Thiorhodovibrio frisius: one gene and its partner. Each later gene encodes a partner of the first gene's protein in a complex. Links are inferred from orthologs where the notes say so. Each region holds a gene or a part of one and is shown on either strand. Other genes may lie near its edges.

Region 1 (3,130 bases):
GTCGCCAATGAAAAAGCCGTCGTACGCTTGGACCGCTGCAACCTCCCCACAGAGTTTGGCCCATTTGTCCTGACGGCTTATCGGGACACCATCGATGGTGCAATTCATTTGGCGCTAACCCATGGCGAGATATCCCCGGACCGTCCAACACTGGTTCGAGTCCATCTACAAAACAGTTTGTGCGATCTCTTCGCCGGCGCCCATGCTGCCTGCGGCTGGCCACTCACCGATGTGATGCGGCAAATTGTCGCCGAAGGCGAGGGGGTGATTGTCGTGCTGCGCAACCGCGACACCAACCACGACATTCTTGACAAGGTCCGGCAAATTCGTGAGGCGACTGACTCCGAGCAGCAGTTCATTCCGCGCACGGATGGCAGCGAGTTGCGGACCTACGGCATCGGCGCCCAGATTCTCGCCGACCTTGGCCTGCGGCAAATGCGCGTTATGAGCGCTCCCAAGACCATGCACGCCATCTCCGGCTTTGACCTGGAAGTTGTAGAATACGTAGGCGGCGCGGAAAAAGGCCCAGCGGCTAACGGCTCAAGCATTCCCTGATCACCCGTTTCATTCATCCCTTTTGTGCGTTTTACCAATGATTCAATCACTCGAAGGTAGTTTTCGACCGGCATCCCTGCGTTTTTGTCTCATCGTGGCGCGGTGGAATAGTTTCATCGTTGATCATCTAGAAGCCGGCGCTCTTGATACCCTCAAACGCCATGGCGTTGAGGAACAAAACATCACCATCTTGCGAGTGCCAGGCGCCTTTGAGATTCCGCTCGTGTTGCAAAAAGTTGCCGCAAAGGGTGGCTATGACGCCATGATTGCGCTTGGTGCCGTGATTCGCGGCGGTACTCCCCACTTTGACTACGTCGCTGGCGAATGCGTGAAAGGAATCGCACAAGTTAGTCTCGCTCATGGAGTGCCAGTTGGCTTTGGGGTCCTGACCACAGACACCATTGAGCAAGCCATTGAACGTGCCGGTACCAAAGCCGGCAACAAGGGTGCGGAAGCAGCACTTTCAGCCCTTGAAATGGCGAATCTTTTCGGCCAGCTTGGCTGACCGATTGCCTGTCAAAATCACCGCAGCCGAGCATTCAAACCATGGCAGGTCCCCGCGCTCAGGCGCGTCGTTACGCGCTATTAGCCCTTTATCAGTGGCAGTTCGGGCGGCAGACCAGCGCCGAAATCGCGCAACAGTTTTTTGATGATCCGCCCTGGATCGAGGCGCTCGCTCGGGGTTTGGCGGGACGCACTGATGACGACGAAACGCCCGGCGATGTGCGCTTTGATCTTCAATTGTTCGATCAATTGCTCCGCGGTGTCGTTGAGCGGATAAAGGTCATTGACCAAAGTCTTACGCCGTTTTTGGATCGCTCCTTGACCAGTGTCGACCCGGTGGAGCGCGCTATTCTGCGACTCGCGACCTTCGAGCTCTTGAGCAGTCCGGAACTGCCGTCGCCTGTGATTCTCGATGAGGCCATTGGACTCGCAAAAACCTTTGGCGCCGATCAAAGCCACAAGTTCATCAATGGCGTGCTCGATAAGGTCGCCCGCCACCGATCTGCATTGGCCAGTGGTACTCTTCTATCCTCAGCTACCTCGGCTACCTCGGCCTAAGATGTTGGCTTGAATTTCTTTTTTGTACGTTGTGCTTGTTCGCCATCATTGGCCTAAGCACAGTCTCCCTATCAGGCCGTCTAGATACTCTTGAGCAATAGCAGCGTCCACGGGGAATTCGCGCTGATTCGGGATTTTTTGACTGGACTCGGTGCCCCACGCGAAGATGTTTTAGTCGACATCGGCGACGATTGCGCACTCACGCGCCTGCCGCCAGGATTCGAACTGGCATTCAGTATCGATACCCTGGTGAGCGGCAGACATTTTTTCCCCGATTGCGATCCAACAAGGCTCGGCCATAAGTCTTTGGCTGTCGGATTGAGCGATCTTGCCGCCATGGGTGCCACTCCTGCCTGGGCGACCCTGGCACTCACCATTCCGCAAGCTGAACCACTCTGGTTACAAGCCTTTGCGCAAGGCTTGCACCGCCTGGCCTGCCGCCATTCCCTGCGCTTAGTCGGCGGAGACCTGACCCGCGGGCCTTTGACTATTTCGATTCAAGTGATGGGACTGGTTAAGCCAGAACATGCAATTTTGCGCTCCGGCGCCTCACCAGGTGATGCCATCATGGTCAGTGGCACCCTCGGAGATGCAGGACTTGCCCTGCAATCTCTGCTCTCACGCGACAAACACCCCGCCGCCCATCTCGATCCACAACTGCGCGACCGCTTAGAACGGCCGACTCCTCGCGTTGCGCTCGGCTGTCAGTTGGTGGGCATCGCGAGCGCGGCTATCGATGTCTCCGATGGCTTAGTCGCCGACCTCGGTCACTTACTTGACCAAAGCCGCTGTGGTGCCAATCTGGAACTCGCTGCACTGCCGCTGACTGAGCAGGTTGCTCGTGTTGTTACCCAACAGGATGACTGGGCAATTCCGCTAACCAGTGGCGATGACTATGAGCTTTGTTTTACCGTTCCTCAAGAAAATCTAGACCAAGCGCTTGCCCTTGATAATCAATTCGGCTGTTCGGTCACAATCATCGGCCAGGTGACAGAGGCCCCCAACATCCGCCTGGTCTTACCGGATGGCCAAAAAATGGATCTATCCGAGCAAAAAAATGGACCAACTGGATTTGATCATTTCTGCGCGGACTAATAGCGTGCTGACATGCCCTGTTGCTTGCGATTGCTTCTCTTTGCCCACTGCCTTTTCACCTATCCCTGTTACTGAAACCATTACCTCTTCTTATGACTGAAACCTTGCTTGAAAACCCTGAAGGACTCGAACAGTTGCCTTTGCATCTGTTCAGCGAGAAAGCCTACCTGGACTATTCCATGTATGTCATTCTTGATCGCGCCCTCCCGCAAGTGACTGATGGGCTAAAGCCTGTTCAAAGGCGCATTCTTTTTGCCATGTCCGAGCTCGGACTTTCGGCCAGTGCAAAGTTCAAAAAGTCGGCCCGCACCGTCGGCGATGTCTTGGGCAAATTTCATCCGCACGGGGATAGCGCCTGCTATGAGGCCATGGTGCTAATGGCCCAGGACTTCAGTTATCGCTATCCCTTGGTTGATGG
Region 2 (3,183 bases), 1.9 Mb from region 1 along the record:
TGATCTCGGGTTTGGTTGCATCCGGCAGCACCTTGAAGGCGTATTGATTCACTAAGTCCGCTGCGCGCGTTGATTTTTCGGAAACAATCGGCGCGAGCAGAACGCGATGCAGTCGTTCCTGGTTCATTGCAATCGACCCTCCAACTGACGCACAGCCGTTTCAGTGACAATAATCCGCTCAAAGGCGATCAAATTCACCGGATCGACTTCCCCTGCTGTCACCACATCGACCTTGTGAAGATTGCGCGATGCGAGCAGCAAGGCTTCATCAAATCCTTCAACGATGATCAGCACGTCGGTGACATTGAGTTCCTGCAAGCGCGCGACCATTGCCTTGGTCTTCGCCTCCGCGATCTTGAACTCCGGCACCACTGTCAGCCGTTCCTGGCGCGCTAATTCGGAGAGAATCGAACGCACCGCACCACGGTACATTTTCCGATTCACCTTTTGCTCGAAACTGCGCGGACGTGCCGGAAACGTCATTCCGCCACCGCGCCACAGTGGGCCGCGAGTTGTACCAGCGCGCGCGCGACCAGTCCCTTTCTGGCGATACGGTTTGGAACCACCGCCCCGAACTTGGGCGCGATTCTTTTGCGCCTTGGTCCCCTGCCGGGCACCAGCCATATAAGCAGTCACGACCTGATGCACCAGATCAGGCTTGTAGTCGGCGCCAAAAACCTGGTCCGACACCTCAAGCACACCGGTGCTGTCGTTGCCTGTGCGAGTGACAAGTTGCATAACCAAATCAGCCTTTATTCTTTTGTTTGACCGAGGGCAGAACGACCAACCGGCCACCGGCAGGCCCAGGGACACTGCCTTTAATCAACAGCAGGCGGCGGTCAAGATCGACCCGCACGACTTCCAGATTCTGCTGGCAGCGGTTTACGTTACCCATCTGACCGGCCATCTTTTTGCCCTTGAACACCCGTCCAGGCGTCTGACATTGACCGATCGAGCCGGGCGCACGGTGCGAAAGCGAATTACCATGCGTGGCGTCCTGAGTACGAAAGTGATGGCGGCGAACAACGCCGGAAAACCCACGTCCCTTGGACACTCCACGAACATCGACTTTTTGTCCGGCTTCGAACAGATCAATCTTGATTTCCGCGCCGGGCGTTAACTCCTCGCCCGGGGCTTCCTCCAAACGGAACTCGCGCACGGCAGCAGCAGCCTCGACACCCGCCTTGGCGAAGTGCCCACCCATAGGCTTGGTCACGCGCGAAGCTTTGCGCGCCCCGGCGCCAATCTGAATGGCGCCGTAGCCGTCCGTCTCTTCCCGCTTGACCTGGGTGACATGATTGGGCTCCACCTCAATCACAGTCACTGGCACTGACTGACCATCATCGGTAAAGATGCGCGTCATGCCCGCCTTGCGGCCAATCAAACCAATTGCCATTGCCTTATCCTCAGCTCCTTAACCCTTTACCCTCTATGCCCACCAACGCTTGCGACTGGCATGCAGGGACTCACATTCGCCCTCACAGGCGCGGCATACCCAGACTCTTAACTGAGCCGGATCTGCACATCAACGCCCGCAGCGAGATCGAGCTTCATCAGGGCGTCGACCGTTTTATCAGTCGGGTCGACAATATCCATCAGACGCTTGTGCGTACGCAGCTCATACTGATCGCGCGCGTCTTTGTTGACATGCGGCGAAATCAGCACGGTATAGTGCTCATGCTTTGATGGCAGCGGCACCGGACCCCGTACTTGCGCGCCTGTCCGCTTCGCCGTTTCGACAATCTCTCGCGCTGACTGGTCGATCAGGCGATGATCGAAGGCTTTCAGGCGGATGCGAATGCGTTGGTTTGCCATATTTCTATTACTCGATGATCTTTGCGACCACGCCGGCGCCGACGGTGCGGCCACCTTCGCGCACTGCAAAGCGCAGACCGTCTTCCATGGCGATGGGGGCGATCAGCTTGATGACCATTTTGACGTTGTCACCGGGCATGACCATTTCGATGCCTTCGGGCAGTTCGCAGGCACCGGTGACGTCGGTGGTGCGGAAGTAGAACTGCGGACGGTAGCCGTTGAAGAAGGGGGTGTGACGTCCACCCTCTTCTTTGCTCAGCACGTAGACTTCCGCCTCGAAGTGGGTGTGCGGGGTGATGCTGCCAGGCTTGGCCAAGACTTGGCCGCGCTCGACGTCGTCGCGCTTGGTGCCGCGCAGCAGGGCGCCGATGTTGTCGCCGGCTTGACCTTGGTCGAGCAGCTTGCGGAACATCTCAACACCGGTGCAGATGGTCTTGACGGTGTCTTTGATGCCAACAATGGCGACTTCTTCGCCCACTTTGATGATGCCGCGCTCGACACGCCCGGTAACGACGGTGCCGCGACCGGAGATGGAGAAGACGTCTTCGATGGGCATCAGGAAGGCGCCGTCGATGGCACGCTCGGGCTCAGGGATGAAGCTGTCAAGGGCGTCGACGAGTTTGGCGATGCTCTGGGTGCCAATTTCACTCTCGTCGCCTTCAAGGGCTTTAAGCGCGGAGCCGGTGATGATGGGGGTGTCGTCGCCGGGGAAGTCGTAGCTGTCGAGCAGTTCGCGCACTTCCATTTCAACCAGTTCAAGCAGTTCGGCGTCGTCGACCATGTCGGCTTTGTTGAGGTACACCACGATGTAGGGCACACCTACCTGACGCGAGAGCAGGATGTGCTCGCGGGTCTGGGGCATGGGGCCGTCAGCGGCTGATACCACAAGGATCGCGCCGTCCATCTGCGCAGCACCGGTGATCATGTTCTTGACGTAGTCAGCATGACCGGGGCAGTCGACGTGGGCGTAGTGACGGTTGTCGCTTTCGTATTCGACGTGGGCGGTAGCAATGGTGATGCCGCGCTCGCGCTCTTCAGGGGCGTTGTCGATTTGATCGTAGGCACGCGCTTCACCACCGAATTTCTTCGCCTGGGTGACGGTGATGGCCGCTGTCAGCGTGGTCTTGCCATGGTCTACATGGCCAATGGTCCCCACGTTGACGTGCGGCTTCTTGCGTTCGAATTTCTCTTTGGACATGGCGATCTACCTTGAAAATCTCTGAATAGATAAAGCGAATGCGGCTTGCTTAAGGTCAATTTGGCTCAAACTGACACGAGCGGGCTGACAGACAGACGGAACGCGTTTTACTGCTTTTTCGCCACGGCCTCGGCAATGCTTGCTGGCACCTCAGCATACTTGCTGAATTC

What was found.
Region 2: the proteins of nusB (region 1) and rpsJ are in contact, whole or in part, in a solved structure (PDB 3D3B), measured with the Escherichia coli proteins. The link is inferred for Thiorhodovibrio frisius from one-to-one orthologs.

The regions. Positions count from the first base shown.
Region 1 is NZ_CP121471.1:8,446-11,575, reverse strand. Bases 52-2,859 are described here. They hold nusB (transcription antitermination factor NusB), read left to right. Parts: upstream 52-1,101; coding sequence 1,102-1,617; downstream 1,618-2,859. Other genes in these bases: parC (DNA topoisomerase IV subunit A), read left to right, coding at 2,805-2,859; thiL (thiamine-phosphate kinase), read left to right, coding at 1,708-2,712; ribH (6,7-dimethyl-8-ribityllumazine synthase), read left to right, coding at 593-1,060; ribBA (bifunctional 3,4-dihydroxy-2-butanone-4-phosphate synthase/GTP cyclohydrolase II), read left to right, coding at 52-555. Outside these bases: more of ribBA, read left to right, coding at 1-51; more of parC, read left to right, coding at 2,860-3,130. UniProt on the Escherichia coli protein: Part of the processive rRNA transcription and antitermination complex (rrnTAC). The complex forms an RNA-chaperone ring around the RNA exit tunnel of RNA polymerase (RNAP).
Region 2 is NZ_CP121471.1:1,905,244-1,908,426, reverse strand. Bases 160-3,020 are described here. They hold rpsJ (30S ribosomal protein S10), read right to left. Parts: upstream 1,816-3,020; coding sequence 1,504-1,815; downstream 160-1,503. Other genes in these bases: tuf (elongation factor Tu), read right to left, coding at 1,823-3,013; rplC (50S ribosomal protein L3), read right to left, coding at 746-1,396; rplD (50S ribosomal protein L4), read right to left, coding at 160-738. Also shown: rplW (50S ribosomal protein L23), read right to left, coding at 1-127; more of rplD, read right to left, coding at 124-159; fusA (elongation factor G), read right to left, coding at 3,121-3,183. UniProt on the Escherichia coli protein: Involved in the binding of tRNA to the ribosomes. Part of the processive rRNA transcription and antitermination complex (rrnTAC). The complex forms an RNA-chaperone ring around the RNA exit tunnel of RNA polymerase (RNAP).